Linked DNA regions of Tsuneonella mangrovi. The protein of the gene in region 1 binds, or shares a complex with, the protein of each later gene. Links are inferred from orthologs where the notes say so. Each region holds a gene or a part of one and is shown in the gene's direction. Other genes may lie near its edges.

Region 1 (13,213 bases):
CACCAGCCCAAAGCATTTCGAAGCTGCACGGCAGCGGTTTCGAGATGAAATGCGCGCGGCAGCGGAAAACGCCCGCGAACTGCGCAGCAATGTCCGTGCACGCGAGTTGCTCGAATTGGGCCTTGGGCGGTCCTATCGCACAGCGCAGCCAGTGCTCGATTTCGTCGACGCCGCGATCAAGGCGATCGGACCTGACAATTTCGGCCTGCCCGAACGCGCCGATCCGCACGTCAGCCACACATCGGGCCTGCCCGGTCTCGTGGGCCTGTGGCAACCTGTCTCGGGGCAAACGGACGATACTGACGATGACGGCCCGGATGAATGGCTGTCCCCGCCCGAGCGCACGATGGCCAACCGGATCGCCGATCAGGTCAAGATGTGGCTCGACGAGGGTTTTCCTCTGGCCAAGCATCGCCGCAATGCTCAGCCGGGCGACATCATGGTGCTCGTACGCAAGCGGAGCGAACTGGCCGGCCTGATCGTTGCCCGGCTGCACGCGGCGGGCGTGCCGGTGGCAGGGGTCGATCGATTGCGCCTGGGCGCGCCGCTCGCGGTGCAGGACCTGATGGCCGCACTGCGCTTTGCTGCGCAGCCGCGCGACGACCTCAGCCTTGCCAGCCTGCTCGTTTCACCGCTGATCGGGTGGAGCCAGCAGGACTTGCTCGATCACGGTTGGCGCAAGAGAGGCGTGGGGCTGTGGGACCATATCCGCAGCGGCGCGGCTCCTCGCCAGCGTGAGACCGCCGAGCGGCTGCGCGGGTTGTTGCAACGGGCCGACTTCGAGCCGCCGCAAGCCTTGCTCCACTGGATCCTCGTCGGGCCGTGGCAGGGCAGGAAGGCGATCGTCTCCCGCCTCGGTCACGAAGCGAACGATCCGGTGAACGAACTGCTCAATGCGGCGAGCGCCTATGCCAGCGCACATACGCCCAGTCTTGCCGGTTTCATCGCCTGGTTCGACGCCGGGGATGCCGAACTCAAGCGCGAGGCCGACGGCGGCGGAGGACTTGTGCGGGTGATGACGGTGCACGGCAGCAAGGGGCTGCAGGCGCCAATCGTCATCCTCGCCGATGCAACCGGCAACCCCGACAGCTCGCGTACGCGCGGGCTGACGTTGGCGGAGGATCTCCCGGATGGTGAAGGGCGCACCGTTCCCTTGCCGAACCTGCGCAGCGAAGAGAAAGTCGGTCGCATCGAAGCGGCGGAAACGGCAATGTCCGCAGCCGAGCGGGAGGAACATTGGCGATTGCTATACGTCGCCATGACCCGCGCCGAGGAGGCGTTGTTCCTCGGCGGTCCCCTCAAGAAACGAGAAACCGAACCGGCACCTGATTCGTGGTACGCGCGGCTCGCTCCGCTGTTTACCGATGACGAGCTGACCGATCCGATCTGGGGTGCGCGGCGGCAACTTGGCGAAATGTGTTCCCTAACTTTCGCAAAGGACGCAACAGAGCGAACGGAGGATGTCGATCTCCCGGCGTGGGCGGTGACGCCTGTTGGATCTGAACCGCGCCCTCCGCGCCCGCTGGCACCGTCGTCCGCCGGTGGCGAGCAAGGCGCAGACCCTCCGCTACCACCCGAAATCGCCAAGACTGCTGCCCGGCGCGGGGTGCTGATCCACCGCCTGCTGGAGCGTTTGCCCGACATCGCAGCGACACAACGCGAAGATGCTGCCCGGCAATGGCTTGAGCGACAAGCCGGAGACCTCGAGAGGGAAGAGCGTGAGGATATGCTAGCCGCTGCGATTGCAGTGCTTGCAGAGTCCGAATTCGCCGACATTTTCGCACTTGGGGCTCTGGCCGAAGTTCCGCTGGCTGCCACTGTCGATGGGCAGGTAATAGCCGGGACGGCGGACCGCCTTCTGGTCACGGCGGAAGAGGTAACCGTGGTCGATTTCAAGACCGCGCGTCGGCCGCCTTCCAGGCTCGAAGACGTGCCCGAGACAACGTTGCGACAGATGGCGGCTTATTCCGCGGCGCTCGAAGCGATCTATCCCGGGCGATCAGTCAGGGCGGCAGTGCTCTACACCCAGACACCGCAGCTGATCGCGATACCTGCGGAGATGCTGGCAGCGCGCAAGAGCGGCTTGTCGACCGCGTCGGAAAGCTATGCACAGCCAGCGCTTGAGTAACGCTGCGACGACCCTAAATTGGTGCACGAAGAGACATCCAGGAGATTTTTCATGGCAACCATCGCAGTCACCGACGCCAGCTTCCAGTCCGACGTGCTGGAATCCGGCAAACCCGTGCTGGTCGATTTCTGGGCAGATTGGTGCGGCCCATGCAAGATGATTGCCCCCTCTCTGGAGGAAATCTCCGACGAACTGGCTGACAAGGTGACCATCGCCAAGATGGACATCATGGAAAACACCGGCGTTCCCGGACAGATCGGCGTTCAGTCGATCCCGCTGATGGTCCTGTTCAAGGATGGCAAGCCGGTCGCCCAGAAGCTCGGCGCTGCCCCCAAGGGCCAGCTCAAGCAGTGGCTCGAAGGCGAGCTCTAGGGCGCTTTCCCGACAAGCGGTTCGATGAGCTTGCGATAGTCGTCCCATAGTGCAGGGCTCGATGCCGCGAGCAATCCGGGGCGTGCGTGCTCGTCGACGCGATAGCTTCCGCCGTCGTATCGGGTTGCCTTGCCGCCCGCTTCGTTGAGCCACAGGACACCGGCCGCGTGGTCCCACGGCAGGGTCCGGTTGAAACTCGAGATGTCGTTTTCGCCGAGCGCGAGCCGGGGATATTGCTCGGCGGCGCAGCGCGGGATTTCGACGAGCCGGAAATGTGGCTCGATGTGCTCCTCGACCCATTTGACTTGATCGGGAGTGATGAATAGCTTGGAGATCGCCGCGATCGGCATGTTTTCGCCCGTCGCAGTTGAAGCGATCCGCTCGCCGTTCACGAAAGCGCCCTCGTTCCGCCGGGCATGGCAGAACCGCTGGTTTACCGGATCGTAGATCCACCCGCCGATCGTCTCTCCGCCATCGGCCAAAGCCACAATGATACCGAACGGAGTGCGTCCGTGGGCATAGTTGTGCGTGCCATCGACCGGGTCGATGATCCAGCACGCATCGGACAGGCGCTCGAGAACCGCAGGATTGGCGGCTGCGGCTTCCTCTCCGACCACGGCAACCCCGGGTGCAAGCTTGGTCAGCGCTTCGGTCAGGAACTCTTCGACTTCGCGATCGACTACGGTCACGAGGTCGCCCTTTGCCTTTTCCTCGATTTCGGATTCGGCGAGGTTTTGCCAGCGCGGCATCACCGAATTTTCCGCGGCGAAACGCAGGAGCGAGAGGATTTCTTCGTCGAGTGCAGTCATCAGGAACGGTAATCGGCGTTGATCGAAATATAGCCGTGCGTCAGGTCGCAGGTCCACACGGTGGCACGGCCTTCGCCGAGGCCCAGATCGACTTCGATCGAGATGTCCTGACCCTTGAGATGCGCGGCGACCGGCGCTTCGTCGTAGTCCGCCAAAGGCAGACCGTCCCTGGCCGCCCAGATTCCGCCGAACCCGATCGAGAGCGTGTCACGGTCGGCGGGCTCACCCGCCTTGCCGACGGCCATCACCACGCGGCCCCAGTTGGCATCCTCGCCGGCGATAGCGGTTTTCACCAGTGGAGAGTTGGCGACGGCCAGGCCGACCTTGCGAGCGCTTTCATCGGAAACCGCTCCGGATACCTTCACCGCGACGAACTTCTGCGCGCCTTCGCCATCGCGCACGACGAGGTGGGCGAGCTGGCGGCACACGTCATTGAGGGCAGCAGCGAACGCATCCGCGCCGGGATCGTCGAAAGAAGACAGCGCGGAATTGCCAGCCTTGCCGGTGGCAAATGCCAGCACGGTGTCGCTGGTCGATGTATCGGAATCCACCGTGATGCAGTTGAACGTCGCATCGCTCGCCGCCGACAACAGCTGTTGCAGGAACGCGGGCGCGACCGCAGCATCGGTAAAGATGTAGCCGAGCATCGTCGCCATGTCCGGTGCGATCATCCCGCTGCCCTTGACGATCCCGACCAGTTGCACCTTCGTGTCGCCGATCATTGCGCTGGCGGACGCGCCTTTGGCGAAGGTATCGGTTGTGCCGATCGTGAGGGCTGCGTCTTCCCAGGTGCATTCGGCGGCTGACAGGGCATTCTTGACGCCCTCGCGCGCCTTGTCCTTGGGCAGCGGGACGCCGATCACCCCTGTGGAGGATACGAACACCTCGCCGGGTGCGCAGCCGAGATGTTCGGCGACTTGCACCATGATCTGCTCGACCGCTTCGCGCCCGCGATAACCAGTGAAAGCGTTGGAATTCCCGGCATTGACCACCAATGCACGGGCCTTGCCATGCATCACTTGTTCGCGACCGAGTTCGACTTCGCTCGAACAGCACACGTTCTTGGTGAAGACTCCCGCAACAGCGGTCCCTTCAGCCAACTCGACATAGGTCAGGTCGCAGCGCCCCCAATCCTTGTATCCCGCTCGGGCAATATGCGGCGTTGCTCCAGTGATGGGAGGCGCATCGGGGAAGGGGCGGGCGAGGGGGGAACGTTCGAGGTCCATACGCCTGCGCGCATAGTGCGGACCGAGCGTGCGAACAACGCCCAACAAACGAGAACAATCATCGGGCGCAGGCATCCACATCCGGACGGTGGACTAATTAACCCGGCGGCACTATCTAGCCCGCATCATGCTGAGACGCCTCCTTGCTGTCCTTGCGCTCATGTCCGGGCTCGCCGCGATTGGCGTTCCGGTGGAAGCACGCACGGTTGCGATCGGCGCCGAGCAGCAAATCGAAGCTCGGCAAGTCGCTGCAAGCGTTGGGCAAATCGCATCACTGGAGGCGCTAGCTCCGGCTGCGATCCGATCGACCGAGTGTACGGCGACGGGTTCCTTCGGCGATTTTCCGTCGCTCGATCATGTTGGCACGACGGTCCGCGTCGGTATCGACCGCGCGCGCGAATAGCGCACTACTCGATCATTTGAGCCGATTCACTCCGACTGGCCAGGCGCCGGGACGGAGCATTCCAATACAAGTCCGCCATCCGGACGATCCCGCTTTTCCAGGACGCAAAAGCCCATGTTCCAGAATATCGCCAAGTCGATCTTCGGCTCCGCCAACGATCGTTATGTCAAGTCGCTCGACAAGATCGTCAAGCAAATCAATGCTCTCGAACCGCAACTTCAGGAATTCACCGACGATGAACTGAAGGCACAGACGCAGAAGTTCCGCGACCAGCTGGCCGAAGGCAAGACACTCGACGACATCCTGCCCGAAGCTTTTGCCACGGTGCGCGAGGCGTCGGTCCGCGTGCTCGGGATGCGGCACTTCGATGTGCAGCTGATCGGCGGGATCGTGCTCCACCGCGGTGAAATCGCCGAGATGCGCACCGGTGAAGGCAAGACGCTTGTTGCGACTCTCGCCACCTACCTCAACGCGATCGAAGGTAAGGGCGTCCACGTCGTTACCGTTAACGACTACCTCGCCAAGCGCGACGCCGAATGGATGGGTCGCCTGCACCAGTTCCTGGGTCTGTCGATCGGCGTGATTGTTCCCGACCTCAGCGAAGAGGAACGGCGCGCGTCGTATGGCTCCGACATCACCTACGGCACCAACAACGAATTTGGTTTCGACTACCTGCGCGACAACATGAAGCACGAACGTGCCGACATGGTGCAACGCCCGTTCAATTTCGCGATCGTCGACGAGGTCGATTCGATCCTGATCGACGAAGCACGTACCCCGCTGATCATTTCGGGCCCGACCGAAGACAAGACCGACCTCTACATCTCGGTCGATGCGATCGTGAAAGGGGTCGACGAGAGCTTCTACGAAGCCGACGAGAAGACCAAGGGGATCACCTGGACCGAAGAGGGTGCGGAGAAGATCGAGGAACTGCTGGCGGACAGCGGCCTGCTCGAAACGCCGAATCTCTATGACGTCGAGAATACGCAGGTGGTCCACCACCTCGACCAGGCCCTGCGCGCCAACATCATGTACAAGCGCGACATCGACTACATCGTGAAGGACGGAAAAATCGTCATTATCGACGAGTTCACTGGTCGCATGATGGAAGGCCGCCGGTGGTCGAACGGCCTCCACCAGGCGGTCGAGGCCAAGGAAGGCGTCAAGATCGAGCCGGAAAACCAGACGATGGCTTCGATCACCTTCCAGAACTACTTCCGGATGTACCCCAAGCTGTCGGGCATGACCGGCACCGCGGCGACAGAAGCTGCCGAATTCTGGGACATCTACAAGATGAACGTGGTCGAGATACCGACCAACGTGCCGGTCCAGCGGATCGACGAGGAAGACGAGTTCTACAAGAACACGCAGGACAAGTTCCAGGCCATCGCCAAGGCAATCGCAGAAAAGAATGCGATCGGGCAGCCAGTGCTGGTCGGGACCGTTTCGATTGAAAAGAGCGAGCTGCTCAGCGAATTCCTCGACAAGGAAGGCGTCAAGCACTCGGTCCTCAATGCGCGTTTTCACGAGATGGAAGCGCATATCGTCGCCCAGGCCGGGCGACTCGGCGCGGTCACCATCGCGACCAACATGGCTGGCCGCGGCACGGACATCCAGCTTGGCGGCAACGTCGACTTCCGTATCGAGGACGAACTTAGGGACATCCCCGAAGACGATCCCAAGCGGCAGATCGAGATCGACCGGATCAAGGCCGAAGTCGCTGCCGAGAAGGCAAAGGTGCTCGAAGCCGGCGGGCTGTTCGTACTGGCGACCGAACGTCACGAGAGCCGCCGGATCGACAACCAGTTGCGCGGCCGCTCGGGCCGCCAGGGCGATCCGGGGCTATCGCGATTCTACCTCTGCTTAGAGGATGACCTGCTGCGGATATTCGGGCCGGACACACTGTTCGCGCGAATGATGAATTCGAACCTGGCCGACGGCGAAGCGATCGGATCGAAATGGCTGTCGAAGGCCATCGAGACTGCGCAGAAGAAGGTCGAAGCGCGCAACTACGATATCCGCAAGCAGGTCGTCGAATACGACGACGTGATGAACGACCAGCGCAAGGTGATCTACGAGCAGCGCGCCGAGATCATGGACAGCGAAGCGGTCGACGACGTGGTGATCGAAATGCGCCACGACACCGTCAACACGCTGGTGGGCGAGGCTTGCCCGCCGGGATCGTATCCCGAGCAGTGGAACGTCGAAGGGCTCAAGCAGCGGATCGAGGAAGTGCTCGGCATCACTCCGCCGATCGACGACTGGATGGAGGAGGACCACCTCGAACCTGAACTGATCGAGGAGCGGCTCCAGAAGATCACCGACGACCTGATGGAACAGAAGATCGCGCAGACCGACGCGGAAATCTGGAAGCGGCTAGAAAAGCAGATCCTGCTCGAACGGCTCGACCACCACTGGAAGGAACACCTCGCCACGCTCGACGCGCTGCGGCAGGTTATTTTCCTCCGGGCATATGCCCAGCAGCAGCCGATCAACGCCTACAAGCAGGAAGCCTTCGCTCTGTTCGAACGGATGATCGATGCGCTGCGCGAAGACGTGACTTCGATCCTGCTCAAGGCGGAATTCCGTTTTGCTCCGCCGCCGCCCGAATCGCTACCCGATCTGCCCGATTTCCTGACCGGCCATATCGAGCCGCTGCTCGGGATCGATGATTCGAATGACGGCGATGGCTCTGCCTCCCGCGCGGCTCTGTTCGGATCCCTGGCGGGTTCGCCGATGGCGCAGGCCAGCCCCGGAAGCCCGGGCGAAAACCCCTGGGCCGGACAGGACATCAGCCGCAATGCGCCGTGTCCGTGCGGATCGGGCAACAAGTACAAACACTGCCACGGTGCCGTGGGCGGGCAAGGTGCTGCGCGGAACGCCTAGTTCCGCGGTTGCCGGACCATCGGAACGAGGGGCGGGCTGTCCGGCTCGGGCCGGATAACCGCGCCCGTCTCCTCGAACCCGCACGAGCGGTAGAAGCCGGTGTTGTTCGGGTTCGAGTTCTCGAGGTACGCGGGGATTCCCTCCCGGTCGCAGGCATCGAGCACAGGCTGGATCAGCTTGCGCCCCAATCCCTTGCCTTGCGAACGCTGACGCACGCCGATGCTGAACAGGTAGGCGTGTTCGAAATGAGGATGGTTGGCGTCCATCGCGTTGCCGGTCTTGATCGCACGGATCAGGGCACCGGGGCCGGCATGGAGCAGGGTCGACCAGCCAATCGCAGCATAGTCGCCGAGGCTGAAGTCGGTATTTCCGCCCGGGAGCATCCACATGCATGCGCCTTCGTCGGCGTGGCGATAACAAAATCCGCGCGGCGTATAAATCCTCCGCGCCTGGTGGTGGAACAAGGCCGAAATCGCCGGAAACCTACCGACCATCCAGGCCATCATCGGATCGTTGCGGAAGGCGTCGGCAGTGATCTCGCCAATCTTGTCGGCCTCGTCGCTTAGCGAGCGGTGGAGTTCACCGCCAAGTTCGATTTGGTCTGCCTGCATCTGCCGAGCCTCCACCCTCTCCATTTTGACCTAGCATGGCCCGCCCGTGGCCGATAGAGCGCCCCCATGCCGGGTCTCGCAATCGCATTCTTCATCACCGCTCTGCTCTACGCCGCCGTCGGGTTTGGCGGGGGATCGACCTACAGTGCGCTTCTGGCGATGGCGGGTTTCGATTACCGCCTGCTGCCGGTGCTCTCGCTGGCGTGCAACATAGTAGTGGTTAGCGGCAGTTCGATCCGCTTTGCTCGGGCGGGGCTGACCCCATGGCGAGGCGCTATCCTGCTTACCGGAATTGCCGCTCCGGCGGCGCTGCTCGGCGGTTTGACCCCGATCGGGAAAGGGGCCTTCCTGACGATTCTCGGCGCAAGCCTTGTCCTTACGGGAATCACGCTGCTCTTGCCGCGCTCGTCCGCCAACGAAGGCGAACCGATGGCTGCGGCCAAGTATATGCCGTTTATCGCCGCGCCCATCGGATATCTCGCTGGCCTCGTCGGGATCGGCGGCGGTATCTTCCTTGCGCCATTGCTCCACCTCACGCGCTGGAACGGTGCAAAACAGGTCGCCGCGACGGCAGCGTTCTTCATCCTGGTGAATTCGATGTTCGGCCTTGTCGGCCAACTGACCAAGAGTGGGTTCGACCGGATCGGCGAGGCCGTGGGGCTTGGCTTGCCATTGCTGCTCGCGGTCGTGATCGGAGGGCAGATCGGCAGCCTGCTGGCGGTCCGCTTCCTGCCGCAGAAGGTCATCCGCTGGATGACCGCCGCGCTGACCATCTGGGTTGGCGGGCGCTTGCTGCTGGGAGTTTAGCGGAAAATGGCTCCCCGAGTTGGATTCGAACCAACGACCAAGTGATTAACAGTCACCTACTCTACCGCTGAGCTATCGGGGAGCAGCCGTGTCGGCAGGCGCGTGCCTATATGGGCGCTTCGAACCTTTGGCAACCCCGTGAATCGGGCGTTTTTCACACCGCAAACTGTTCGGCCACAATCCGCTCGTCGAGCGCGTGGCCGGGATCGAACAGCAGCACGAGCTGGTTCTCGCGGTCGATCTCGAGCTGCACTTCGGCGATGTCGCGGAATTCGTGCTGGTCGGCCACAGCGGATACCGGACGCTTCTCCGGTTCTTTGATGCGGAAAGTGACCTGGCTGCGCTCGGGAAGGATCGCTCCGCTCCATCGCCGCGGGCGGAATGCACTGATCGCGGTGAGCGCGAGAAGTTGCGAATCGAGCGGCAGGATCGGTCCGTTGGCCGACAGGTTGTAGGCGCTCGATCCAGCCGGGGTTGCCAACAACACACCGTCGCAAACGACTTCCGACAGGCGCACCTTTCCATCGACCGAGATTTCGATCTTGGCCGTCTGGCGGGTTTCGCGCAGCAGCGAAACTTCGTTGATTGCACGCGCCTCCACGCTGCTTCCATCACGGAGGGTGGCATTCATCTTGATCGGGGCAATCTGGAATGCCTTTGCCTTCGCGATCCGGTCGAGCAACTTGGCGGGGCTGCGATAGCGGTTCATCAGGAACCCGACCGTCCCGCAATTCATCCCGTAGGCCGGTACAATCCGGCTCGAATCGAGCATCCCGTGAAGCGTCTGGAGCATGAAACCGTCACCGCCGAGGACGACCACGGCATCAGCCCGTGACAGCGGTACCCAGTCGAATGCATCGCGCAGTACCAAGGCCGCCTCCTGCGCACGCTCCGTATCGGAAGCGAGCAGCGCCAGGCGGCTGAATTCTTGCTGGCCAGTCACTTGTGCCCCTCTCGCGCATTCACGCCCGCCTTGGCGTCGTTTCCGAAGCTAAGCGGCGCTGTCCCATTTGGCAACGCACCACACATGCGCCGCGCAACCTTCGCTCAATCGATCTAGGCTACGCTCGATGACGACGATGCCCGATCAACCCGCCCTCTCCTCGCGCGATGCCCTCACGGGCCTTGCGGATGCGGATCATGCCCGATCGCTGCTCGACCGGTGGTGCGGGGCTGCCGCGCAAGACACACGGCGAGTCCCGGTCCAGGCAATGATGCTCGGGCTGGGGCGGTTCGACACGATCAACCTCGCTTATGGCGAGACGGTCGGCGACAGCGCCCTCGTCGAAGTGGCTCGGCGGATTCGGCTGATGGCCGAAGACGAGTTCGAGGAAGGCGATTGGCTCGTCGCCAGGGCCGGGGGAGGGCAATTCCTCGTCGCCGCACGCGAGGCCTGCAGCCGCGAGCGTTGGCAATGGCTGGCCGAAGCGATGGCCGACGCGGTCGCCGCACCAATTTCCATTCCCGGTGGAACGCAAGCGGTGCGGCTATGGCCCCGCCTGGCGCTCGTCCGGGTGCTGCCTGGCGAGCGCAGCGAGCACGTGCTCGACCGCCTCGCCTCGACGCTCGAACGGGCGAAGGACCTGCCAGCGGCGCGTATCGCATGGGCCGGACATGTCCATGCGCTGCCTGGTCACCGCAGTGCCGAGCTTGAGGCGGACCTGCTGGCCGCGCTCGACCGCGACGAGATCGAGATCGCCATCCAGCCCCAGTATTCACTCGCCAGCGGTTGCTTGGTCGGTGGAGAGGCACTTGCGCGCTGGCAACACCCCACGATCGGCCGGATCGGTGCAGCGGCGCTGTTCGCGATTGCCGAGCGCGCCGATCATGTCGCGCACCTGTCGCGCCACATCGCCGAGCGATCGCTGGCGATCGCGGCGGACTGGCCTGCACCGCTGCGCCTGTCGCTCAACGTCACTCCAAACGATCTCGCGACCGCAAGCTTTGCCCGAGAATTTGCCGCGCTGGTATCTGAGTCCGGCTTTCCGCCTGAGCGCCTGACGCTCGAGATAACCGAGCACGTCCTGCTGACCGACCTCGAGAATGCGGCAGAGAAGCTCGGCCGGCTCGCAGAGGGCGGAATGCGGATCGCGCTCGACGATTTCGGCGGAGGGTTCTGCAACTTCGGATATCTCAAGTTGCTGCCGCTCGATTACCTCAAGCTCGACAGGTCGATGATCACCGGCATCGTCGAAGATGCACGTGATCGCGCAATCTTGCGGGCGATCGTTGCGATGGCCGACGCGCTCAAACTGAAGGTAATCGCAGAAGGTATCGAAACCGAAGAGCAGCGGGCAATCGTGGCAGAGGAAGGTTGCGAACTGTTCCAGGGCTTCCTGCGTTCGCCTCCGGTGAATGCGGCAGAGTTTGCCGCGCTTGCAAAAGCCGCTGTTGGCAAGGCTGGCTTGCCCCGGTGACGAGGGCATCGGGTTGGGTTAGGGAACTACCCTATCATGCTGACCCGGCTCTCTATCCGAAATATCGTGCTGATCGAGGCGCTCGAGCTCGAGTTTCGCGGCGGGCTCGGCGTGCTGACCGGCGAGACGGGGGCGGGCAAATCGATCCTGCTCGATGCGCTTGGACTGGTACTCGGTAATCGGGCGGAAACCTCGCTGGTGCGTGCTGGGGAAGACAAGGCAAGCGTGAGCGCAACGTTTGAATTCGCGCAGTTGCCAGGTACCGTCTCTGAAGTTCTCGACGATGCAGAAATCGAGTGCGAGCCGGGCGAGCCGTTGATCCTGCGCCGTTCGCTCAAGGTGGACGGAGGGAGCAAGGCCTTCGTCAACGACCAACCCGTCAGCGTCGCGCTGCTGCGTGATTTGTCTGCTGCGCTGGTCGAATTGCACGGCCAGCACGACGATCGCGGGCTCGTCAATCCGCGCGGGCACCGCTTGCTGCTCGACCGGTTTGCGGGAGCCGATGTAGCGGGAGTAGCGGCAGCTTGGATGGCTTGGCGCGCAGCGGAAGATCGCTTGGCCGCGGCCCGCGAACGGGTGGAGAATGCCAAGGCCGACCAGGACCTGCTGATCGCGCACCTTGCCGAACTGACAGCTATCGAACCGCAAGCCGGGGAGGAAGCGCGCCTCGCTGAAACCCGCGCCGCGATGCAGAAGGGCGAGCGCCTGTCGGGCGATCTCGAGGAATTGCGCCATTTGTGGGAAGGTTCCGATTCCCCGCTTGCGGCCATGCGCGTAGCAGCCCGGCGGCTCGACCGGATCGCTGCGGAACACCCACTGTTGACCGAAGCGCTCTCTGCGCTCGATCGTGCCGTAATTGAAGCTGGGGAGGCCGAAGACAAGCTCGCCGACGCTGCCGAAGCGCTGGTCCACGATCCGGCCGAGCTCGACCGTGCCGAAACCCGGCTGTTCGAATTGCGCGCGATCGCCCGCAAGCATCGCTGCGAAGTCGACGATCTACCGAGCAAGATGCGCGAATTCCGCGCGGCACTCGATTCGATCGAAGGCGGTGAAGCCGAGCTCGATGCCTTGATCGAAGCTGCGCGAAAGGCCGGGCAGACCTACCGGGACAAGTCATCGATACTGCACAAGGCACGGCTCGAGGCGGCGAAGGCGCTCGATGCCGCAGTCGCGGCCGAGTTGCCGCCTTTGAAGCTCGATTCCGCCCGGTTCCGGACGCTAGTGACCGAGCTGCCCGAAGAGCGCTGGAGCGCCAGCGGGTCCGACGCGGTCGAGTTCCTGATCGCGACCAATCCCGGCGCCGACTTCGCCCCTCTCGGCAAGATCGCCAGCGGCGGCGAGCTTTCGCGATTCATCCTTGCGCTCAAGGTGGCACTGGCGGAAAAGGGCGGGGCAGCGGCAATGATCTTCGACGAGATCGATCGCGGGGTCGGCGGCGCAGTTGCCAGCGCTATCGGCGAGCGCCTCGCACGACTCGCCGAGGGAGGGCAAGTGCTGGTCGTCACGCACAGCCCGCAAGTCGCCGCTCGCGGACGGACGCATTACGCGATCCAC
Region 2 (9,338 bases), 720 kb from region 1 along the record:
GCCGAGGCATCGGTCGGCAAGTCGATCACCATGAAGCGTTTCCACACGCGCGGCCGTGGCAAGTCCACGCGCATCCTCAAGCCGTTCAGCCGGCTGCGCATCGTGGTTCGCGAAGCTGAGGAGGCCTGATCAATGGGTCATAAATCCAACCCGATCGGCCTGCGCCTGCAGATCAACCGCACGTGGGACAGCCGCTGGTACGCTGAAGGGCGCGACTACGCCAAGCTGCTCGCCGAGGACATCGAGATCCGCAAGTACATCGTCGAGAATCTGCCGCAGGCGGCGATCTCGAAGGTCGTGATCGAGCGTCCGGCCAAGCTGTGCCGCATCTCGATCTACGCAGCCCGCCCCGGTGTCATCATCGGCAAGAAGGGCGCCGACATCGAGAAGCTGCGCGCCAAGCTCGCCGCGATGACCGAAAGCGAAGTGAAGCTGAACATCGTCGAGATCCGCAAGCCGGAAATCGATGCCAAGCTTGTCGCCCAGGGCATCGCCGACCAGCTGGTTCGCCGCGTGGCGTTCCGCCGGGCGATGAAGCGCGCGATGCAGTCCGCCATGCGTCTGGGTGCCGAAGGCATCAAGATCATGTGCGGTGGCCGCCTCGGCGGTGCAGAAATCGCCCGCGTCGAGCAGTACCGCGAAGGCCGTGTGCCGCTGCACACCCTGCGCGCCAACGTCGACTACGCCGAAGCCGAAGCGCTGACCGCCTACGGCATCATCGGCATCAAGGTGTGGATCTTCAAGGGCGAGATCCTCGGCCACGATCCGACCGCGCAGGACCGCCTGATGATGGAGGCCCAGACCTCCGGCGTCCGGCCGGCTCGCTGAGACTAGGTAAGAGCAATGCTGCAACCGAAGAAAACCAAGTTCCGCAAGGCCTTCAAGGGCCGGATCAAGGGCGACGCCAAGGGCGGTACCGCGCTGAATTTCGGCTCGTACGGGCTCAAGGCGCTCGAGCCGGAACGCGTCACCGCGCGCCAGATCGAAGCCGCTCGCCGGGCGATCACCCGCCACATCAAGCGCCAGGGGCGCCTGTGGATCCGCGTGTTTCCCGATGTGCCGGTGTCGAAGAAGCCTGCCGAAGTCCGTCAGGGTAAGGGCAAGGGCGCGATCGAATACTGGGCCGCCCGCGTGAAGCCGGGCCGCATCCTGTTCGAGCTCGACGGTGTCCCCGGCCCGCTCGCCGCGGAAGCGTTCAGCCGCGCAGCCATGAAGCTGCCGATCAAGACCAAGGTTGTCGCTCGCCTGGGCGACCAATCCCACCTGGGAGGCGAATGATGGCCAAGCAGCCCGTCAAGAACTCCGGCAAGGTCGCCGACATGCGCGTCAAGACCGACGACCAGCTGGCGACCCAGCTCGTCGAACTGAAGCGCGAGGCGTTCAACCTGCGTTTCCAGGCCGCGACCAACCAGCTCGAGCGTCCCGCGCGGATCAAGGAAGTCCGCCGCGACATCGCGCGCATCCAGACGCTGCAGGGCGAGCGCGCTCGCGCCGCCGAAGCGAAGTAAGGAACCGATATGCCCAAGCGTATCCTGATCGGGACGGTTGTTTCCGACAAGACCGACAAGACCGTGACCGTGCTGGTCGAGCGCAAGGTGAAACACCCGCTCTACGGCAAGATCATCCGTCGTTCGAAGAAGTATCACGCCCACGACGCGGCCAACGAATACAAGCCGGGCGACGTGGTGCGGATCGAGGAGACCAAGCCGATCTCCAAGACCAAGACCTGGGCCGTGAAGGATCGCGTCCAGGCTGGCGGGGTCCAGGCCGTCGAGGCCGATCTCGAGGTCGAGGAAGCAGGTAACTGAGCAGGTTTTCCGCCCGGTCGGGCGGGGAGTGATTTTTAGGAACTGCCGGACTGGTTCCGGCAAGCCGAGCAAGAAGGAACCGGATCGATGATCCAGATGCAATCCACGCTCGACGTCGCCGACAACAGCGGCGCCAAGCGCGTCCAGTGCATCAAGGTACTGGGCGGATCGAAGCGTCGCTTTGCCGGCGTGGGCGACGTTATCGTCGTCTCCGTCAAGGAAGCTGCCCCGCGCACCCGCGTGAAGAAGGGCGACGTTCACCGTGCGGTGATCGTGCGCACCAAGAAGGACGTCCGCCGCCCCGATGGCAGCGTGATCCGCTTCGACAGCAACGCCGCGGTGCTCGTCAACAAGAGCGAGGAGCCGATCGGCACCCGCATCTTCGGCCCGGTGGTGCGCGAACTGCGCGGCCGCGGGTTCATGAAGATCATCTCGCTCGCTCCGGAGGTGCTGTGATGGCTGCCGCGAAGATCAAGAAGGGCGACACCGTCGTCGTGCTCTCGGGCAAGGACAAGGGCCGCAGCGGCACCGTCCAGTCCGTGATGCCGAAGGACGGCAAGGTCGTTGTCGAGGGCATCAACGTGATGGCTCGTCACCGCAAGCCGAGCCAGGCCAACCCGCAGGGTGGCATCGACCGCGTTCCCGCGGCGATGGACATCTCCAAGGTGGCGCTGGCCGATCCCAAGGACGGCAAGCCGACCCGCGTCCGGTTCGAAACCAAGGACGGCAAGAAGGTCCGCGTTGCCGTGAAGTCGGGGGAAACCATCGATGGCTGACACCTACACTCCGCGCCTGAAGGCCAAGTACGAAGCCGAGATCGCCAAGGCGATGACGGCCAAGTTCGGCTACAAGAACGCGCTCGAAGTCCCCAAGCTCGAGAAGATCACGCTCAACATGGGCGTTGGCGAGGCGAGCCAGGACAAGAAGAAGGTCCAGACTGCGGCCGAGGAAATGGCCCTGATCGCCGGGCAGAAGCCCGTGATCACCAAGGCCAAGAAGTCGATCGCCCAGTTCAAGCTGCGCGAAGGCATGCCGATCGGCTGCAAGGTGACCCTGCGCCGCGACCGGATGTTCGAATTCATGGATCGTCTGGTGACGATCGCGATGCCGCGCATCCGCGACTTCCGCGGGCTGAACCCGAAGAGCTTCGACGGCCGTGGCAACTACGCCATGGGCCTGAAGGAACAGATCATTTTCCCGGAAATCTCGTACGACAAGATCGAGAAGGTCCGGGGGATGGACATCATCGTGACCACCACGGCGAAGACCGACGAGGAAGCACGTGAATTGCTGCGCCTGTTCGGTTTCCCATTCCCGGCTGATCAGTCGGAAGAGAAGGAAGCGGCGTGAGCCGCTAAGGAAGAGAGCTTAAGTCCATGGCGAAACTGAGTTCCATCAACAAGAACGAGCGGCGCAAGAAGCTCGTGCAGAAGTATGCTGCAAAGTATGCCAAGCTCAAGGCGATTGCTGACGACGAGTCCAAGGACGAGTCCGAGCGCCTGATTGCGCGTCTCAAGATGGCTGAAATCCCGCGCAACGCGAACCCGACCCGGGTCCGCAACCGTTGTGCCACCACCGGCCGCCCGCGCGGCTATTACCGCAAGTTCGGCCTCTGCCGCGTCGAACTCCGCGATCTTGCCAACAAGGGCATGATCCCGGGCGTGACAAAGTCGAGCTGGTGAGGATCTGACGAATGGCTATGACCGATCCCTTGGGTGATATGCTCACCCGCATCCGCAACGGCCAGCAGGCGAAGAAGGACTCCGTCCTTTCGCCCGCGTCCAAGCTGCGTGCGAACGTGCTCGAAGTGCTCCAGCGCGAAGGCTACATCCGTGGCTACAGCGAGGACGCATCGGGCAAGCACCCGGCGCTGCGGATCGAACTGAAGTATTTCGAAGGCGAGCCGGCGATCAAGCATGTCGCTCGCGTCTCCAAGCCGGGCCGCCGCGTCTATTCGGGCAGCAAGGAGCTCCCGACCGTACGCAACGGCCTTGGCATCACCATCGTCTCGACGCCCAAGGGCGTGCTCTCGGATGCCGAAGCACGCACCCAGAACGTCGGCGGCGAAGTGCTGGCGGAGGTGTTCTGATGAGCCGCATCGGCAAAAAGCCGGTCGCTATCCCGAGTGGCGTGACCGCCGCTATCGAGGGTGACACGCTCACCGTGAAGGGGCCCAAGGGCACCCTCTCGCTGGGGCTCAGCGACCTCATCGACTACAAGGTCGAAGAAGGCGAAATCCAGGTCAACCCGGCCAACGACACCAAGCAGGCGCGGTCCTACTGGGGCATGCAGCGCACGCTGGTCTCGAACCTGGTCGAAGGCGTGACCGAAGGCTTCACCAAGGTCCTCGAGATCACCGGTGTCGGCTACCGTGCGCAGGCGCAGGGCAAGATGCTCAAGCTCCAGCTCGGCTATTCGCACGACGTCGACCTCCCGGTTCCCGAAGGTCTCGAAGTGAAGACGCCCGACCAGACCACCGTGGAGATTTCCGGCATCGACAAGCAGGCCGTGGGCCAGTTTGCCGCCGAAATCCGCCGCTGGCGCAAGCCTGAACCCTACAAGGGCAAGGGCATCAAGTACCGCGGCGAATACGTCTTCCGCAAGGAAGGGAAGAAGAAGTAAGATGGCCAAGCTTTCCCTCTTCGAACGTCGCCGCCGCCGCGTGCGGACCGCGATCAAGAGCCGTGCGGGCGATCGTCCGCGCCTGTCGGTGCATCGCACCGGCAAGCACATCTACGCGCAGATCATCGACGACAAGGAAGGCCGCACCGTGGCCGCCGCGTCGACGCTCGGGGCCAAGGCCTCCGGCGCCAATGTCGATGCTGCCGTCAAGGTGGGCAAGGACATCGCCGCCGCCGCCAAGAAGGCCGGTGTAACCGCCGTCGTGTTCGATCGCGGCGGGTTCCTGTTCCACGGCCGCGTGAAGGCGCTGGCCGATGCCGCCCGCGAAGGCGGGCTGGAGTTCTGATGATGGCTGACGAAAACAACAACGAACAACCGCAGGTCGAAGAGACCGCAGCGACCGAAGCACCGGCGGAAACCGTCGAGGCTCCGGCGGCAGAAGCTGCTCCGGCTGACGAATCTCCTGCGGCAGAGGCCGAGCAGCCGCGCCGTGGCCGTGGTCGCGGTGGCGAGCGCGGTGAAGGTCGCGGTCGTGGCCGTGGTCGTGACGACCGCCGTGGCAACCGCCGCGAGGAGGAAGACGACGGCATCATCGAGAAGCTCGTCCACATCAACCGCGTCAGCAAGACGGTGAAGGGCGGCAAGCGCTTCGGTTTCGCTGCACTGGTTGTTGTCGGTGACGGTTCGGGCCGCGTTGGCTTCGGTCACGGCAAGGCCCGCGAAGTGCCGGAAGCGATCACCAAGGCGACCGCTTCGGCGCGCAAGAAGATGATCCGCGTTCCGCTCAAGGAAGGCCGCACGCTGCACCACGACGGCAACGGCCGTTTCGGCGCCGGCAAGGTCACCGTACGCACCGCGCCTCCGGGTACCGGCATCATCGCCGGTGGTCCGATGCGCGCCGTGTTCGAGAGCCTGGGCGTGGCAGACGTGGTGACCAAGTCGGTCGGCACCAGCAACCCCTACAACATGATCCGCGCCACTTTCGCCGCGCTGCAGGACCAGACTTCGCCGAAGTCTGTTGCCCAGCGTCGCGGCAAGAAGGTCGCCGACCTGCTCGGTCGCGGCGGCGCATCGGAGGCCGAGGCTGAAGCCGACGCCGCCGCGATTGCGGAGTAAGCAAGATGGCCAAGGGTAAAACCATCAAGATCCGCCAGATCGGTTCGCCGATCCGTCGGCCCGAAGCCCAGAAGAAGATCCTGATCGGTCTGGGCCTGGGCAAGATGCACCGCGAAGTCGAAGTGGCGGACACGCCCGAGACCCGCGGCGCGATCGCCAAGCTGCCGCACATGGTGGAAGTGGTCGAATAATCTCCGTCGCATCCCGCAGGGTCGGGTGCGACATTAGCGCGAAACAAAGCGAAAGCGAGTGCACACAATGAAACTGAACGACATCCGCGACAACGAAGGCGCCCGTCACCGCAAGATGCGCGTGGGCCGGGGCATCGGTTCGGGCAAGGGCAAGACCTCGGGTCGCGGCCAGAAGGGGCAGAAGGCTCGCTCGGGCGTGGCCATCAAGGGCTTCGAAGGCGGCCAGATGCCGCTGCACATGCGCCTGCCGAAGCGCGGCTTCAACAACCCCTTCGCCAAGGACTATGCCGAAGTGAATCTTGGCATGGTGCAGAAGTTCATCGACGCCAAGAAGCTCGACGCCAAGAAGGACATCGACCACGCTGCGCTCAAGGCCGCCGGCCTCGCACGCGGCGGCAAGGATGGCGTCCGCCTGCTTGGCAAGGGCGAACTCAAGGCCAAGTGCAAGTTCGTCGTCGCCGGTGCCAGCAAGGGCGCGATCGAAGCGGTCGAAAAGGCTGGCGGTTCGGTCACCGTGACCGCGCCGAAGGCCGAAGCTGCCGCCGACAAGGGCGAATAATACCGACAAAATAGCGAGTGCAGGGTTCGACATCGGGTCCTGCGCTCCCTATGTAACCTTCCCAAGCCGGGAGGGACCTGCAAAGTCCCTTGGCGTAGAGCAGGAATTGCGGGTTTTTCGATGGCATCCAGCGCCGACAACATTGCGAGCAACCTGAGCCTCGCGAACTTCTCCAAGGCCACCGAACTCAAGAACCGCATCTGGTTCACGATCGGCGCGCTGATCGTCTTCCGCTTCCTCAGCTTCGTGCCGCTGCCGGGCGTCAACCCGCTGGTGCTGTCGCAGCTCTACAGCCAGACACAGGGCGGCATCCTCGACCTGTTCAACACATTCTCCGGCGGCAGCCTTTCGCGCATGAGCCTGATTGCGCTCGGCATCATGCCATACATCACCGCCTCGATCGTGGTTCAGCTGGCCGCTTCGCTCCATCCCGCGCTTGCCGCGCTGAAGAAGGAAGGCGCGACCGGTCGGCAGAAACTCAACCAGTACACCCGCTACGGCACGGTGTTCCTGTGCGCGATCCAGGGCTGGTTCCTCGCTTCGGGCCTCGAAGCCTACGGCGCATCGAGCGGGCTGCAAGCGGTCGTCATCCCGGGGATCACGTTCCGTATCGTCGCGGTCATCAGCCTCGTCGGCGGGTCGATGTTCCTGCTGTGGCTGGGCGAACAGATCACGTCGCGCGGGATAGGCAACGGCGTGTCGCTGATCATCATGGCGGGCATCATCAGCCGCTTCCCGAGCTTTACCGCAAACCTGTTCGAAGGCGGTCGGTCGGGTTCGATCGGGCCGTTCGTGATCATCGGCTTTGTCGGGATGATCGTCGGCCTGGTGGTGTTCATATGCTTCATGGAGCGCGCCCAGCGGCGCCTGCTGGTGCAATATCCCAAGCGCGCGAGCGCCAAGGGCATGATGCAGGCGGATCGCAGCCACCTGCCGCTGAAGCTCAACACCGCTGGCGTGATCCCGCCGATCTTCGCCAGCTCGCTGCTGTTGTTGCCGCTGACGATCACTCAGTTCGCGGGTGAGGGGATCAATGCCGATTCGACGGCCGGCACGATCATCAACACGCTCAATTTCTACCTGCGCCACGGGCAGCCGCTCTACATGCTGCTCTACGCATCGGGCATCATCTTCTTCAGCTTCTTCTACACCGCCGTGGTGTTCAACCCCGAGGAGACTGCTGAGAACCTCAAGAAGAACGGCGGGTTCATTCCCGGCATCCGCCCCGGCAAGCGCACGCAGGACTATCTCGATTACGTGCTGACCCGCATCACCGTGGTCGGCGCGCTGTACCTGACGCTGGTCTGCGTCATCCCGGAATACATGATCGCGCAGACGGGCATCCCGCTGTTCCTCGGCGGCACGAGCCTTTTGATCGTGGTCAATGTCACGGTCGATACGATCAGCCAGATCCAGTCGCACCTGCTGGCACACCAGTATGGCGACCTGATCAAGAAGGCGCGGCTCAAAGGGCGGCTGCGGTAACAACGAAAACAAGTTTGGGGGCGAGCTAGACGTGAACATCATCCTCCTCGGACCGCCAGGGGCGGGCAAGGGCACCCAGGCACAGCGGCTCGTCGATGCCCACGGAATGCGCCAGCTCTCGACCGGCGACATGCTGCGCGCCGCAGTCAAGGCAGGCACTCCCGTGGGGCTCGAGGCCAAGGCGGTGATGGAGCGCGGCGAGCTGGTTTCCGACGAGATCGTCAGCAAGCTGATCGACGCCGAGCTGGCCGCGATGGGTCCCGATACCGGCGCGATCTTCGACGGCTATCCGCGCACCGCCGCGCAGGCGCACTCGCTCGACGAAATCCTCGCCGGGCGCGGGCGCAAGCTCGATCATGTGATCGAGCTGGAAGTGAACGAGGATGCACTGGTCGAGCGGATCACTGGCCGGTTCACTTGCGCCAAGTGCGGCGAGGGCTACCACGACACATTCAAGCTGCCCAAGGTCGAGGGGGTGTGCGACAAGTGCGGCAGCACCGAGTTCAAGCGCCGGCCCGACGACAACGAAGACACCGTGCGGACCCGCATGGCTGAATACCGCGCCAAGACCGCGCCGATCCTGCCGATCTACGAAGCCCGCGGGATCGTTACTCGGGTCGACGGGATGGGCGAGATTGATGCGGTTACGCAGGAAATCGAGGCCGTCCTCGCCGGTTGACACTTTCCCCTCCCGACCGCTCATGAAATAAGGCCGGGCAATGGGAGGCTCTCAAATGATCCGTACAACAATGAACCGCGCGCTGCTGGGTAGCTTGGCAACGCTGGCAGCCGCTGCCGCACCGCCGACCTCCGCAAAGGTGATCAAAAGCGAAGCGAATATGTTCGTCACGCGCGACAGCGCGACGGTAAAGGCCGCGCCGCTCGAGACCTGGCTGATGCTGATCAAGCCCGCCGAGTGGTGGAACAGCGCGCATACCTGGTCGGGCGATGCCGCGAACCTCACGATCACCCCGCAGGGCGGCGGCTGTTTCTGCGAGCGGATCCCGGAAGAGCCGACCGCCAACAGCGCCGGGCTCGCCGGGAGCGCGCAGCACATGACGGTCGTGCTCGCCGAACCGCTCAAGGCGCTGCGGATGCGCGGTGCGCTGGGGCCATTGCAGAGCGAGCCGGTGACGGGAGTGCTGACGATTACCCTTCAGCCGACCGACACTGGCGGCACCAAAATCGTGTGGGAATACGTCGTCGGCGGGCAGATGCGCTATCCGGTCGACGTCATCTCCAAGGCGGTCGACGGAGTGATGAGCGAGCAGCTCGACGGGCTCGCCGCGAAGCTCGGCAGGGTCGATGCGCCCAAACCGCCGCCCGAACCGGAGGCGGCACCGGCCGCCGCGCCGGATGACAAGCCCGATGCGCAGGAGCCCAGCGGGCCGACCGACGTCGGGGCCGCACTCGACGCGATGGCGGCGAAGAAGCAGCCGGAAAGCGATACGCAGTCACAGGGCCGTTAGCGCGACAGGGGAAAGCCGGTTGGCCCTCGCTTTGACGAAGCCGCGATTGCGGTGTATCACACCCCTTGCAACCACTGCAGCGGAGCCC

The links.
Region 2: the proteins of secA (region 1) and secY are in contact, whole or in part, in a crystal structure (PDB 3DIN), measured with the Thermotoga maritima proteins. The link is inferred for Tsuneonella mangrovi from one-to-one orthologs. Residues at the interface, in WP_004082002.1 of Thermotoga maritima: Glu261, Ala262, Arg263, Lys300, Ala301, Arg302, Thr303, Ile304, Ile305, Leu323, Tyr324, Asp325, Pro326, Val329, Ser330, Tyr333, Ile336, Lys340, Phe345, Val349, Glu363, Phe364, Tyr374, Ser375, Gly376, Gly377, Glu393, Ile395, Thr482, Ser483; in WP_004081795.1 of Thermotoga maritima: Glu108, Gly109, Glu110, Glu111, Ala236, Glu237, Arg238, Arg239, Ile240, Thr241, Ile242, Gln243, Tyr244, Ala245, Arg246, Arg247, Val248, Thr249, Gly250, Arg251, Arg252, Val253, Tyr254, Gly256, Ala257, Ser258, Thr259, Tyr260, Leu261, Pro262.

The regions. Positions count from the first base shown.
Region 1 is NZ_CP022889.1:394,726-407,938, reverse strand. The notes cover bases 4,674-8,024. They hold secA (preprotein translocase subunit SecA), read left to right. Parts: upstream 4,674-5,052; coding sequence 5,053-7,824; downstream 7,825-8,024. Other genes in these bases: CJO11_RS01930 (GNAT family N-acetyltransferase), read right to left, coding at 7,821-8,024; CJO11_RS01940 (hypothetical protein), read left to right, coding at 4,674-4,938. Also shown: double-strand break repair helicase AddA, read left to right, coding at 1-2,128; trxA (thioredoxin), read left to right, coding at 2,180-2,500; CJO11_RS01950 (inositol monophosphatase family protein), read right to left, coding at 2,497-3,309; bifunctional glutamate N-acetyltransferase/amino-acid acetyltransferase ArgJ, read right to left, coding at 3,309-4,535; more of CJO11_RS01940, read left to right, coding at 4,663-4,673; more of CJO11_RS01930, read right to left, coding at 8,025-8,435; CJO11_RS01925 (sulfite exporter TauE/SafE family protein), read left to right, coding at 8,502-9,242; CJO11_RS01915 (NAD kinase), read right to left, coding at 9,397-10,185; CJO11_RS01910 (GGDEF domain-containing phosphodiesterase), read left to right, coding at 10,313-11,659; DNA repair protein RecN, read left to right, coding at 11,696-13,213. UniProt on the Escherichia coli protein: Required for protein export, interacts with the SecYEG preprotein conducting channel.
Region 2 is NZ_CP022889.1:1,114,911-1,124,248, reverse strand. Bases 5,709-8,598 are described here. They hold secY (preprotein translocase subunit SecY), read left to right. Parts: upstream 5,709-6,416; coding sequence 6,417-7,781; downstream 7,782-8,598. Other genes in these bases: CJO11_RS05480 (SRPBCC family protein), read left to right, coding at 8,516-8,598; CJO11_RS05485 (adenylate kinase), read left to right, coding at 7,813-8,460; rplO (50S ribosomal protein L15), read left to right, coding at 5,805-6,296; rpmD (50S ribosomal protein L30), read left to right, coding at 5,709-5,737. In the rest of the region: rplV (50S ribosomal protein L22), read left to right, coding at 1-129; rpsC (30S ribosomal protein S3), read left to right, coding at 133-828; rplP (50S ribosomal protein L16), read left to right, coding at 844-1,278; rpmC (50S ribosomal protein L29), read left to right, coding at 1,275-1,508; rpsQ (30S ribosomal protein S17), read left to right, coding at 1,518-1,808; rplN (50S ribosomal protein L14), read left to right, coding at 1,896-2,264; rplX (50S ribosomal protein L24), read left to right, coding at 2,264-2,584; rplE (50S ribosomal protein L5), read left to right, coding at 2,577-3,158; rpsN (30S ribosomal protein S14), read left to right, coding at 3,185-3,490; rpsH (30S ribosomal protein S8), read left to right, coding at 3,502-3,897; rplF (50S ribosomal protein L6), read left to right, coding at 3,897-4,430; rplR (50S ribosomal protein L18), read left to right, coding at 4,432-4,776; rpsE (30S ribosomal protein S5), read left to right, coding at 4,776-5,546; more of rpmD, read left to right, coding at 5,552-5,708; more of CJO11_RS05480, read left to right, coding at 8,599-9,250. UniProt on the Escherichia coli protein: The central subunit of the protein translocation channel SecYEG. Consists of two halves formed by TMs 1-5 and 6-10.